DNA from 3 places in the Pseudomonas sp. D4-21 genome. Region 1 is predicted to be linked to each of the others. Evidence: predicted binding sites of a transcription regulator. Region 1 holds the regulator's gene; each other region holds the start of a gene.
What was found. The regulator FliA, encoded in region 1, starts transcription of late flagellar genes. The targets are predictions, from matches to a motif close to CTAAAGTTTNNNNNNNNNNNGCCGNTAA.

Region 1 (4,211 bases):
CCGCAGGCCTGCCGCTGACCGCTGCCGAACCGCTGATCGAGCCGACGCCGGCCGAACCGCGTCGTCCGGCACCGGCACCCGTTGCCGCAGCCGCGGGCGTTGATCCCCGTGCCCTGGACTCGATGCGCTTCGAACTCAACAGCCTGCGCGAGCTGATGGAAGTCCAGCTCGGCTCGCTGGCCTGGAACCAACTGCAAGGCAGCCGTCCGGCCCAGGCCAACCTGTGGCGTCGCCTGCAACGCATTGGCCTGTCCGGCCCGCTGGCGCGCGACCTGCTGGCATTGATCAGCGACATCGACGAGCCTCGCCAGGCCTGGCGCATGCTGCTGGCGCACCTGGCGCGGATGATCGCCACGCCGGAAGTCGAGCCACTGGAAGAGGGCGGAGTAATCGCCATGGTCGGCCCGGCCGGCATGGGCAAGACCACCACTCTGGCCAAGCTCGCGGCCCGTTATGTACTCAAGTACGGCGCCCAGAGTATCGCCCTGGTGAGCATGGACAGTTTCCGCATCGGTGCCCAGGAGCAACTCAAGACCTTGGGCCGGATCCTCAATGTGTCGGTGACCCATGTGGATCCGGGCCAATCCCTGGCCCAGGCGCTGGAACCGCTGATGCGCAAGCGCGTCGTACTGATCGACACCGCCGGCCTGCAAGCCAGCGATCCGGCCCTGCGCATGCAGCTGGAAAGCCTGGCCGGGCGTGGCATCAAGTCAAAAAATTATCTCGTGTTGGCAACCACCAGCCAGAAACAGGTTCTAACCGCCGCATACCACAGTTACAAACGCTGCGGGCTGGCCGGCTGCATCCTGACTAAGCTGGACGAAACGGCAAGCCTGGGCGAGGTGTTGAGCCTGGCGATCGGTCATGAACTACCGGTGGCCTACCTGACCGACGGGCCGCGGATCCCGGATGATTTGCATCTGCCGCGCCGTCATCAACTGGTCAGTCGTGCCGTGAGTGTGCAAATGCAGGAAGAACCCAGCGAAGAAGCCATGGCTGACATGTTCGCTGATATCTACCACAGCCCGACCAAGCAGGTTGGCTGAGGTATTCATGAATATTTTTTGTACCTACATCGATGGTCTGCCATGCATTGTTCCGTATGTGAACGCGCAGCCAGTAATGTGGCCTCCGTCTAAGTAAGACAAGGTAAAGAACGAACATGGGCAGCATGCATCCCGTACAGGTGATCGCGGTGACCGGCGGCAAAGGTGGCGTCGGGAAGACTAACGTGTCAGTGAACTTGTCCCTGGCTCTGGCAGAGCTTGGCCGACGGGTCATGCTGCTGGACGCCGACCTGGGCCTGGCGAACGTCGACGTGCTGCTGGGGCTCACACCCAAGCGCACGCTGGCGGACGTGATCGAAGGGCGCTGTGAATTGCGCGACGTGCTGTTGCAAGGCCCCGGCGGGATTCGCATCGTGCCGGCCGCCTCCGGCACCCAGAGCATGGTTCACCTGACCCCGGCGCAGCACGCCGGCCTGATCCAGGCCTTCAGCGACATCGGTGACAACCTCGATGTGCTGGTGATTGACACGGCTGCCGGTATTGGTGACTCGGTGGTCAGTTTCGTGCGCGCCGCCCAGGAAGTGTTGCTGGTGGTCTGCGACGAACCGACGTCGATCACCGACGCCTACGCGCTGATCAAACTGCTTAACCGCGACTATGGCATGAACCGCTTTCGCGTCCTGGCCAACATGGCCCAAAGCCCACAGGAAGGACGCAACCTGTTCGCCAAGTTGACCAAGGTCACGGATCGCTTCCTGGACGTCGCCCTGCAATACGTCGGCGCAGTGCCTTACGACGAAAGCGTACGCAAGGCTGTCCAGAAGCAACGTGCCGTTTATGAAGCTTTTCCTCGTTCCAAATGCGCCCTGGCGTTCAAGGCGATCGCCCAGAAGGTCGACACCTGGCCGCTGCCGGCCAACCCACGTGGGCATCTGGAATTTTTCGTCGAGCGTCTCGTGCAACAAACAGCAGGGCCCGTGTTATGACAGCCAGCGGTTACAACCATCTCTACAAAAAATCGGCACGGGACGCCCAGTACGAATTGATCGAGCGTTACGCGCCACTGGTCAAGCGCATCGCCTACCACTTGCTGGCGCGTTTGCCGGCCAGTGTCCAGGTCGAGGACTTGATCCAGGCGGGCATGATCGGCCTGCTCGAAGTGTCGAATAAATACGACGCGAGCAAGGGCGCCAGTTTCGAGACATACGCCGGTATCCGTATCCGCGGGGCGATGCTCGATGAGGTCCGCAAGGGCGACTGGGCGCCGCGTTCGGTGCATCGCAACACCCGCATGGTCAGCGACGCGATTCGTGCGATTGAAGCGAAAACCGGGCGAGACGCTAAAGATCACGAAGTTGCGGCCGAACTCCAGTTGAGTCTCGATGATTATTACGGGATTTTGAACGATACCTTGGGCAGTCGCCTGTTCAGTTTCGACGACCTGTTGCAGGACGGCGAACACGAAGGGCTGCACGAGGACGGCGCGAGTGCTCACATGGAGCCGTCGCGCGACCTGGAAGATGAACGTTTCCAGAGCGCCCTGGCGGATGCGATTGCCAATTTGCCGGAGCGTGAGCGACTGGTCTTGGCGCTGTACTACGACGAAGAGCTGAACCTCAAGGAAATCGGTGAGGTCCTGGGGGTCAGCGAATCGCGGGTCAGCCAGTTACATAGCCAGTGCGCGGCCCGCTTGCGGGGGCGTTTGGGGGAGTGGCGAGCGCGCTGACGAGCAGTGTGGGGACGCTGCGAGCGGGGCTGGCATGGCGTATGCCGGGCCAGTCTCCATCCGTTGTGCTCCATACCGTTGTCGAGTGTTGTGCCGGATTGATTGAAATGGCGCGTCCAGGTGCTGGGCGCGTTTAAGACTGCTTGGAGGTCGAATTGGACAAGAACATGAAAATCCTCATCGTTGATGACTTCTCAACGATGCGGCGGATCATAAAAAACCTGTTGCGTGACCTCGGGTTCACCAACACGGTCGAGGCCGACGATGGCACAACCGCCATTCCGGTCCTCAACAGCGGGAGCATCGACTTTCTGGTGACTGACTGGAACATGCCTGGCATGACCGGTATCGACTTGCTGCGCCACGTGCGCGCCGACGAAAAACTCAAGCACCTCCCGGTGCTGATGGTCACTGCCGAAGCCAAGCGCGAGCAGATCATCGAAGCGGCCCAGGCCGGTGTGAACGGCTATGTGGTCAAACCCTTCACGGCCCAGGCGTTGAAAGAGAAGATCGAAAAAATCTTCGAACGCATCGGTTAACGGCGCCACGGGGGAGCTATGGACAACGAATCTTCAATGGGCGATTTCGAATCGACCCTGAAAAAACATGCCCGCGAACTGGTAGACAGCCTTGAAAAGGGCCGCTTCGGCGATGCGGTTCAAATGATTCATGAGCTCAACCAGACCCGTGATCGCGGTCTGTACCAGGAAGTCGGCAAGCTCACCCGTGAACTGCACAGCGCGATCGTCAATTTCCAGATCGATCCGAACATGCCGCAGGCCGAGGAAGTCTCGCAGATCACCGACGCCACCGAGCGCCTGGGTTATGTGGTCAAGCTGACCGAAGCCGCAGCGAACCGCACCATGGACCTGGTGGAAAGCGCAACGCCCCTGGTCAACGGCCTGAGCGAGGAAGCCCAGGCGTTGAGCACCGATTGGGGACGGTTCATGCGTCGCGAAGTGGGCGCCGAGGAGTTCCGGGAGCTGGCCCGTCGGGTTGACGGTTTCCTGGCGCGCAGCAGCGCCGAGAATCGCGCCGTGGCCAGCAACCTCAACGACATTCTGCTGGCCCAGGACTACCAGGACCTGACCGGCCAGGTGATCAAGCGTGTGACCCAACTGGTCACCGAAGTGGAAAGCAATTTGCTCAAACTGGTGTTGATGGCAAGCCAGGTCGACCGCTTTGCCGGCATCGAACACGACCGTGAAGCGATGCTCGCTGAAAAAGATCCACAAAAACATCTCTCTCAGGGTGAAGGTCCGCAGATTCATGCCGATAAAAGAGAAGACGTTGTGTCCGGTCAGGACGATGTGGACGATTTGCTGTCCAGCCTTGGATTCTAAGTTTTAGCCCTATTTTAGGAGCAGCCATTAATGAGCTTCGGCGCCGATGAAGAGATCCTTCAGGATTTCCTGGTTGAGGCCGGCGAGATTCTAGAGCAACTATCCGAACAGCTGGTCGAGCTGGAAAGCCGACCT
Region 2 (4,211 bases), 2.3 Mb from region 1:
CACTGCGCCGGCGGCTCGGCCGGTTTCGGTGCGGCGTCGTCGAACAGGTTCAGGCGTTCGCGCAACTCGTGGGCCGGCACCGGCTGCTGGTCCGCCGGCAAGGCGTTCGGATCGACCGCTGCACCTGGCGCGGCCGGTGGCACCGACACTTCACCTGGCGCGCCCTCGCCTTGGGCCGAATCGGGCACCGAACCGGGCACCGAATCGGGCACCGAATCGTCTGCTTGTGAACCCTCGATGGCTTTTTGGGCCTTCTTGGTCAACACCACGATATCGATACGCCGGTTGACCGGATTGAAAGGGTCTTGGCGATCGAACAGTGCCGAAGACGCATAACCGACCACCCGCGCCACTTGCTCATCCGGATAGCTGCCCGCCACCAGGGCGCGACGTGCCGCGTTGGCGCGGTTGGCCGAGAGTTCCCAGTTACCGAAATCGCCTTTGCCCACGTACGGTTTGGCATCGGTATGGCCGCTGATACTGATCTTGTTCGGCACCGCCTTGATGGTGTCGGCCATGGCCAGCAGGATGTCTTCGAAATACGGCTTGAGCCGCGCGCTGCCAGAGTCGAACATCGGCCGGTTATCGGCGTCCATGATCTGGATGCGCAGGCCGTTCGGCGTGATCTCGAACAGGATCTGGTCCTTGAATTTCTGCAATTCGGGATTTTCTTCGACCTTGTTCTGCAACTCTTGCAGGAGCAATTCCAGGCGCTCGCGCTCGACCTGCTCGGCCATGCCCTCGGCCTCATTGGCGTCGACGGTCGCCTTGTCGGGCTGGGGCTGGGACTTGACCTCGGGGTTGAGGGTATTTTCCGGCGCCAGGACAGGCGAGCCGCCCAGATCGATGATGTACGGCGTGCCGCTCTCGGAAAAACCCACCGGGTCCTTGAAGTAACCGGCGATCGCGATCTTCTGTTCCGGCGTCGCCGTGGACAGCAGCCACAGCACCAGGAAGAACGCCATCATCGCCGTGGCAAAGTCAGCGAAAGCGATTTTCCAGGCGCCGCCGTGATGCCCGCCAGCTATACGCTTGACGCGCTTGACGATGATCGGTTGGTTATTCTCCATAACGAGTGCTCTGCTTCACAAATACTGTTCCATTTTGACGGTGCCTGTTGCTGCCATACTGTGTTGCCGCTCCTCGCCATAGCGGGCTATGACTCGTCGCGGCGCCTTGTCTGGCAGCAACAGTCACTCGCCAAAAAAGGAACGTATCTGCAAAGCAGAGCACTATCGACCGCGAACCGCTTGTTCCAGCTCGGCAAAGCTTGGACGGTGCGCCGGGTACAGGACCTTGCGGCCGAACTCCACCGCCAGGGACGGTGGCATGCCCGAGGCCGAGGCCACCAGGGAAGCCTTGATGGCTTCATAGACATTGAGTTCTTCCTTGGCGTCATGGGCCAGGGAGTGGGCCAGCGGGCCGAAGAAACCGTACGCGGCCAAAATACCGAAGAAGGTACCCACCAGTGCCGCACCCACGTGCAGGCCGATGGAAGCCTGGTCGCCTTCCCCCAGGGACGCCATGGTCACCACGATACCCAATACCGCCGCAACGATACCGAAGCCGGGCATGCCGTCGGCGATGCCGTTGACTGCGTGGGATGGGTGCTCCAGGTCTTCCTTGAGGCTGTACAGCTCCATGTCGAACAAGCCTTCCAGCTCATGGGGCGCCATGTTGCCGGACGACATGATGCGCAGGTAATCGCAGATGAACGCGGTCATGCGCTCGTCTTTCAGCACCGAAGGGTACTTGGCGAAGATCGGGCTGGCGGCGGCGTCTTCGATGTCGCCCTCGATCGCCATCATGCCTTCGCGGCGGCTCTTGTTGAGGATCTCGTAGACCAGCCCCAGCACCTCAAGATAGAAGGTGTGGCTGAAGCGCGAGCCGAACATGCTCAAGGATTTCTTGAGCACATGCATGGTCATATAGCCAGGGTTCGCCTGGAGGAATGCGCCAAGAGCCGCACCGCCGATGATCATCACCTCGAACGGTTGGATCAGCGCAGCGATCTTGCCATGGGAAAGCACGTATCCGCCGAGCACGCTCGCGAACACGACAATGATGCCGATAATTTTAGCCATAGATAGAAAGTACTTATTTAAGTCGGGTTCAAGGTCATATTCGGAAGCTGAAAAATCTCTTCTTCTACTTATCGGCAAAACTGCGCCAGACTATAGCCAGTTCCGGCGAAAAGCCAATTTGCCCCGTTCCGGGCGTAGATACCTCATGCGAAGATCACGTCCAACCATGGCTAACGAAACGAACGTTCCAACTCCAAGACCGACCACGATCGAAGGCTGGGTAAAGCTGCTCGAAGGCGTCCATTTGCCGGTGCCCCAGGCCAGTCATGACCTGGTCTGCAAGGCCATTTCCGACAGCCGCCGCTCGTTGCGCGACATCGCCGAATTGATGCAGGACAGCCCCGCGCTGGCCCTGAGCGTCATCCGCGAAGCCAACCATCACACCCACGGCAGCCTGGCGGAGCCGGCTGAAAACCTCGAAGTGGCGATCAACCGCCTCGGCCTCAAGCGCACCGAGGAATTGCTCGCGCGCCTGCCTTCGCTACCGGCGCACCAGATACCGGTCGCCCTGCGCCAGTTGCAATTGATCAGCCAGCACGCCACACAACAGGCCAATGGTTTTTTCGCTAGCCGCCTGGCGCGGCTGTGGCAGGACATCCACTGGGGCAGCCTGTTGTTCCTGTCGCCGCTCTGGCCCTTGGCCCTGACCCATCCACGCCTGCTGGCGGAATGGGAGCTGCGGGTCGTCCATAAACGCCAGCCGGCCAGACAGGTCGAGCGCGAACTGTTCGGCGTCAGCCTGCTGAACATCTGCCTCGCGCTGGTGGAGGCGTGGCGCCTGCCCATCTGGGTGGCACAAGGCTATCGCCTGCTGCTGAATGAACGCCGCGAACTGATGAAAGTGCTGCGCATCGCCCGCGACAGCGAACATCCGCTACGCCAGCAGAATCGCCTGGACGACGACCCAACGCTGCGGCGCTGGCTCAATCAACCCGCCAATACAGTGCTGCTGGCCAATGGTCTGGCATTGTCGGCGCAAGAGGCCTGGGAAAGCCCGCACAGCGCTCGCTGGCAATACCTCACCAGCCTGTATCTGCAGATGCCGATGGACGAACTTCAGCAGCAACTGCATCAACAAGCCGCCAACAGTGCTCGCCAGCACACCATGCCGGACCTCTGGCACCCCGCCGTGGCACTGATCTGGCCCCCGGGCAGCCGCCGCGTGCATCCCGGCTTGTTGCCCGCCGCCCCGCCCAGCGCCCAGGACCTGTCCCAATGGCGCAAGCAATGCGCCGCGCTGTTGGTGGAACCGAGCCCTTTCAGCAACGCCATGCACCTGACCACTTCGGCGCGAGATACCCTGGTGGCGTGCGGCATGCGCCGGGTGATGATTTTAATGCCCGATCGCAGCCAGACCAGCGTTCGTGTGCATCAGACCGCCGGCCTGCCCAAGGAAGCGGCGGCGATGAGCTTCTCCATCAGCCAAAGCAAGGTCTTGCAGCGACTACTGGCTCAACAGGCCCAGGTTCGCCTGACTCCAGAGAACAACGCCCAGTTTTCCGCCTTGCTGCCTCCGGGCCTTCGCGCCCTGTTCCGAGGCGAGCACCTGCTGTTGCGCTCACTGACGTGTAATGGACGGGTGATCATGCTAGTGGTCGCGGACCAGGGTGGCGGTCCGTTCTCGGACGTGACCGTTCAGGCTTTCGGCAAAACCGTGCAATGCATCGAAAGGGCCCTGCACAGCTTTACCAACCGTGGCCGCTGAACTTGCTACAATCCTTTCCCTTTGCGCCCCAGGAGACCTCACATGCCTGACTTCTCTGGCTTGCCGCTGGTAATCGAGCCCAACGAGCTCTTGCCGCGCCTCGATGCTCCCAATCTGATTCTGGTGGACCTGACCAGCGCGGCGCGCTACAGCACCGGCCATATTCCTGGCGCGCGCTTCGTCGATCCCAAACGCACGCAACTGGGCCAGCCCCCGGCGCCGGGACTGTTGCCGGCGAAGGCCGACCTGGAAACGCTGTTCGGCGAACTCGGGCATAACCCTGGCGCGGTCTATGTGGTGTATGACGACGAAGGCGGCGGCTGGGCCGGGCGTTTTATCTGGCTGCTCGACGTGATCGGGCACTCCAACTACCACTATCTCGACGGCGGGCTGTTGTCCTGGCTGGACCAGGGCCTGCCGGT
Region 3 (4,211 bases), 810 kb from region 1:
ATCACCGCTCCCACACGGCTGGTCGAAACGCTTAGTCCGCCAACAACACCGCCGCATCAAACCCCACCCGCAAGTTGCCCCAGTGACGGCCGCCGAAGAAGAACGGCACGTCGATCTCGGTCATGATTTCCCCGGTGTCGCGCAGGTAGGTCTGGAGCAGGAAGCGCTGGACGTTGCCCGCAGCGCGCAGGCCGATCGGGTCGTTGAAGATCCGCTTGTTGCGGCAAACCGGTAGGTCCACCGCGCGGTCTCCGGTCGGTTGTTTGGACACCCAGCTGTTATTGACCGGGCAATACCCCTTCGTATCGACAATGAACGAGACCTTGCCGCCCGGCGTGCTGCGGGTGAGCTTGTCGCATTCTTCCTGGCAGACCCGGGCAAAGCGTTCGGTATAACTGGTCATGTATTGCTTGGGATCGGTGCCGGGAATCAATTGGTAATTCTGGTCGAACAGGTTGACACCTTCATCCTGCAACGCCTGCAAATGAACCTGCAGCGTGTCGCGGCATTCGCTGGCACGGGTGATGGCGGCGTCCAGCTTGCCGTGGCCAAGCACGAAGCGGCCCAGTAGCGTCTGGACTTTCTCCGCCACGCCAGACAGGTCGCGGGTAGCGGTCGCCGATTGCTGCATGCGTTGGTCGATCGACTGGCTGTCGGCGTGGATCTGGGTGACTCGTTCGTTGATGCCAGTGTTGGTATCGGCGAATTGCTGGATATGGTCAGCGATGTCGGCCAACTTGCCGTTGGTGGATTCGAAGTCGACGATCATGCTTTCGAAATGACCGGACGCGCGTTCAACGACTTTCTGGGTTTCCCGGGCGCTGTGGCTGATCTGGGTGGTCTGTTCGTGGGTCGAGCTGACTTCCTGCAACATGGCGTCGATGTTACGGGAGATATCGTCGGTGGCGCGGCTGACGTTCTGCGCCAAGGTGCGCACTTCATCGGCGACCACCGCAAAGCCACGGCCACTTTCCCCGGCACGCGCGGCTTCGATGGCGGCGTTGAGGGCCAACAGGTTGGTCTGGGCGGAAATCTGCTGGATCAGGCCGACAATCGACTTGATGCTCGAAGAGCGCTGGTTGAGGGCGTCCACCAGCCCGGCGAACTCGCCGAGGCTGCTGGAAATCTCGCTGATGTTGCCGGTCACTTCCAGCAATTCGGCGTAGGAGTCCCGGGCCATGCTCAGGTTCTGCGCGGTGGTCCCGGATATGCCCTGGGTCTGGCGCGACACCTCTTCGATACGGCCCACGGCGGTATTGCTCTGCTCCATCACTTCCTTGGCGAAGCGCGCCTGGTGCGTCGCGCTGTCGCTGGAATCACTGATGTTCTTCAGCGAGCGGGCCGATTCGACGGCGATATGGACGGTCAATGCCTGGACGTTGCTAATGATCTCGCGCTGCTTGGCCAGGAAACGGTTGCAGGTGGCGGCCAGCGTGCGGATCTCGTCGTGGGTCACCAGCGGCAGGTCCTTGGACAAGTCGCCTTCGCCGTTGGCGATCTCTTCCAGGGCTTTGGTCATGGCGGTAACGGGGCGCACGATGAGGTGGCGGAAGTACCAGACCATGAAACTGACCATGGCCAGCGTCAAAAGCGCGCCGAAGAGCAGCGCATGGGTGAGGCTGTCGAGGCGGTCTTGAATCTGTCCCAGCAGCGCGGCGTCAAGCTGGGCAGTGCGCAACTGCAGGACGATATCGGCGCGGGCGCTGAGGGCCACCCAATAAAGCAAGGCACTGACCGCGACCAAGAGGAAAAGGCTTGAAAGCTTTTTGGTGAGGGTATCGAAAAATTGCATTTCGATAGACTCATACAAGGCCTTTAACGTCTGCATCACAGCTCCAGGGAAAAAATAGATTCGATGGCATACATTCGACCGAGAACGGCAAAGCTTTAGGGGGTTGGGGCGATTTGATATCACCCTGGGATTCTGACGCGGCCTGGCCCTGTCATTTCGGTGCGAAAGGGATGTCAATAACTGTTGTTACGAATTAGACGAAAGTCGTACTAGCGCCTTGCCCAGCGACTGCTACGGTTTGAAGTGCAAAACAATAACAACAAAACAAGAGGGCGCTTCGATGTCCACTGAAAAACAACAGGCTGCGCGTGCCTACTGGACGGAAAATCTACGCTGGATGCTGGTGTTGCTGGTCATCTGGTTCGTGGTGTCGTTCGGTTTCGGCATCTTGCTGGTCGACTCACTCAATACCATCAGTTTCTTCGGCACGCCCCTGGGGTTCTGGTTTGCCCAGCAGGGGTCCATCTACGTCTTTGTGCTCGAGATCTTCTTCTATGTCTGGAAGATGAATCAGCTTGATCGCAAATATGACGTTCACGAAGACTGAGGGCGGCGCACATGGACACAAAAACCCTGATCTACCTGGTCGTAGGTGCCACCTTTGCGTTGTACATCGCGATCGCGATCTGGACGCGGGCCGGCTCCACCAGTGAATACTACGTCGCCAGCAAGGGCGTGCACCCCGTGCTCAACGGCATGGCGACCGGTGCGGACTGGATGTCGGCGGCGTCGTTCATTTCCATGGCGGGGATCATCGCCTTCGCGGGGTACGACGGTTCCGTCTACCTGATGGGCTGGACCGGCGGCTACGTCCTCCTGGCGATGTGCCTGGCGCCGTACCTGCGCAAATTCGGCAAGTTCACCGTGCCCGAGTTCGTTGGGGCGCGTTATTACTCGCAGACGGCGCGGGTGGTGGCGGTAATCTGCGTGATCTTCATTTCCTTTACCTACGTGGCGGGGCAGATGCGCGGCGTAGGCATCGTGTTTTCCCGCTACCTGGAAGTGGACATCAACACCGGCGTCATGATCGGCATGGCCATCGTGTTCTTCTATTCGGTGCTGGGCGGCATGAAAGGCATCACCTACACCCAGGTGGCGCAGTACTGCGTGATGATCTTCGCCTACATGGTGCCGGCCATTTTCATCTCGATGATGATCACCGGCAATCCGATCCCGCAGCTGGGCTTCATCAGCGAAGCCGCCGGCTCGGGGCAGAGTGTGATCGAACGGCTCAATGGCCTGGGCGCCGAGTTGGGCTTCTCTGCCTATACCAATGGCACTAAGTCGACCATGGACGTGTTTTTCATCACCATGGCGCTGATGGTGGGGACCGCGGGCCTGCCCCATGTGATCGTGCGGTTCTTCACCACCCCCACCGTCCGGGACGCACGCAAGTCTGCCGGCTACGCGTTGCTGTTCATCGCGATTCTCTACACCACCGCACCGGCGGTGGCAGCGTTCGCTCGTACCAACCTGCTGACCTCCATCCCCAACGTCAGTTATGCCACCGCGCCGGACTGGTTCAAGGCCTGGGAAAATTCCGGACTGATTGCCTGGGCGGACAAGAACAACGACGGCATCATCCAGTACAGCCCTGGGGCGGCGCTGGTCGGGGCGCCGAGCTTTACCGGCGAACGTGGGGCGCATGAGCAGCGGTTGCTCAAGAACCAGCTTTCGCCGGTGCCCAACGAGCTGTATGTCGACAACGACATCATGGTGTTGGCCAACCCTGAAATCGCCGGGCTGCCCGGTTGGGTAATTGCCTTGATCGCTGCCGGTGGGCTGGCGGCGGCGCTATCGACGGCAGCGGGGCTGTTGCTGGTGATCTCCACCTCGATCTCCCATGACCTGCTCAAAAGCAACATCATGCCCAGGATCAACGAGAAGCAGGAGTTGCTCGCGGCGCGTATCGCGGCCGGTGTGGCGGTATTGATCGCCGGATTGTTCGGCATCTACCCACCCGCATTCGTCGCCCAGGTGGTGGCGTTCGCCTTCGGGTTGGCGGCGTCTTCGTTCTTCCCGGTCATCGTCATGGGGATCTTCTCCAAGCGCATGAACCGCGAAGGCGCGATTGCCGGGATGATCGTCGGGCTGACCTTCACGTTCACCTACATCGTCTATTTCAAATTCATCAACCCGACGATGAACACGGCTGAACATTGGTGGCTTGGTGTGTCCCCTGAAGGCATCGGCACATTGGGCATGGTATTCAACTTCCTGGCGGCCCTGGTGGTGTCACGCTTCACCGCGCCGCCACCGGAGCACATCCAGCACTTGGTGGAGGATATCCGCGTACCGAGGGGCGCCGGCGCCGCCATCGATCACTGACCTTCAACGAGCCCCAAAACGGAGAGGGGACCGATAAAGGGCGCCGGAGTCATCCTCCGGCGCCCTTTAATGCATTCAGAGTCAAGCGTGG

Region 2: the regulator FliA is predicted to act here: its motif matches at 2,153-2,180, upstream of motA (flagellar motor stator protein MotA).
Region 3: the regulator FliA is predicted to act here: its motif matches at 1,864-1,891, upstream of J3Q04_RS13975 (methyl-accepting chemotaxis protein).

What each region holds. Positions count from the first base shown of each region.
Region 1 covers NZ_CP071664.1:3,950,237-3,954,447, reverse strand. The annotation lists gene flhF (flagellar biosynthesis protein FlhF) at 1-1,046, shown strand, start outside; gene fleN (flagellar synthesis regulator FleN) at 1,163-1,993, shown strand; gene fliA (RNA polymerase sigma factor FliA) at 1,990-2,733, shown strand; gene J3Q04_RS17585 (chemotaxis response regulator CheY) at 2,901-3,272, shown strand; gene J3Q04_RS17580 (protein phosphatase CheZ) at 3,291-4,076, shown strand; gene J3Q04_RS17575 (chemotaxis protein CheA) at 4,107-4,211, shown strand, end outside.
Region 2 covers NZ_CP071664.1:627,913-632,123, reverse strand. The annotation lists gene motB (flagellar motor protein MotB) at 1-1,070, opposite strand, end outside; gene motA (flagellar motor stator protein MotA) at 1,233-2,084, opposite strand; gene J3Q04_RS02775 (HDOD domain-containing protein) at 2,251-3,789, shown strand; gene J3Q04_RS02770 (rhodanese-like domain-containing protein) at 3,832-4,211, shown strand, end outside.
Region 3 covers NZ_CP071664.1:3,138,470-3,142,680, reverse strand. The annotation lists gene J3Q04_RS13975 (methyl-accepting chemotaxis protein) at 32-1,828, opposite strand; gene J3Q04_RS13970 (DUF4212 domain-containing protein) at 2,073-2,339, shown strand; gene J3Q04_RS13965 (sodium:solute symporter family protein) at 2,351-4,120, shown strand.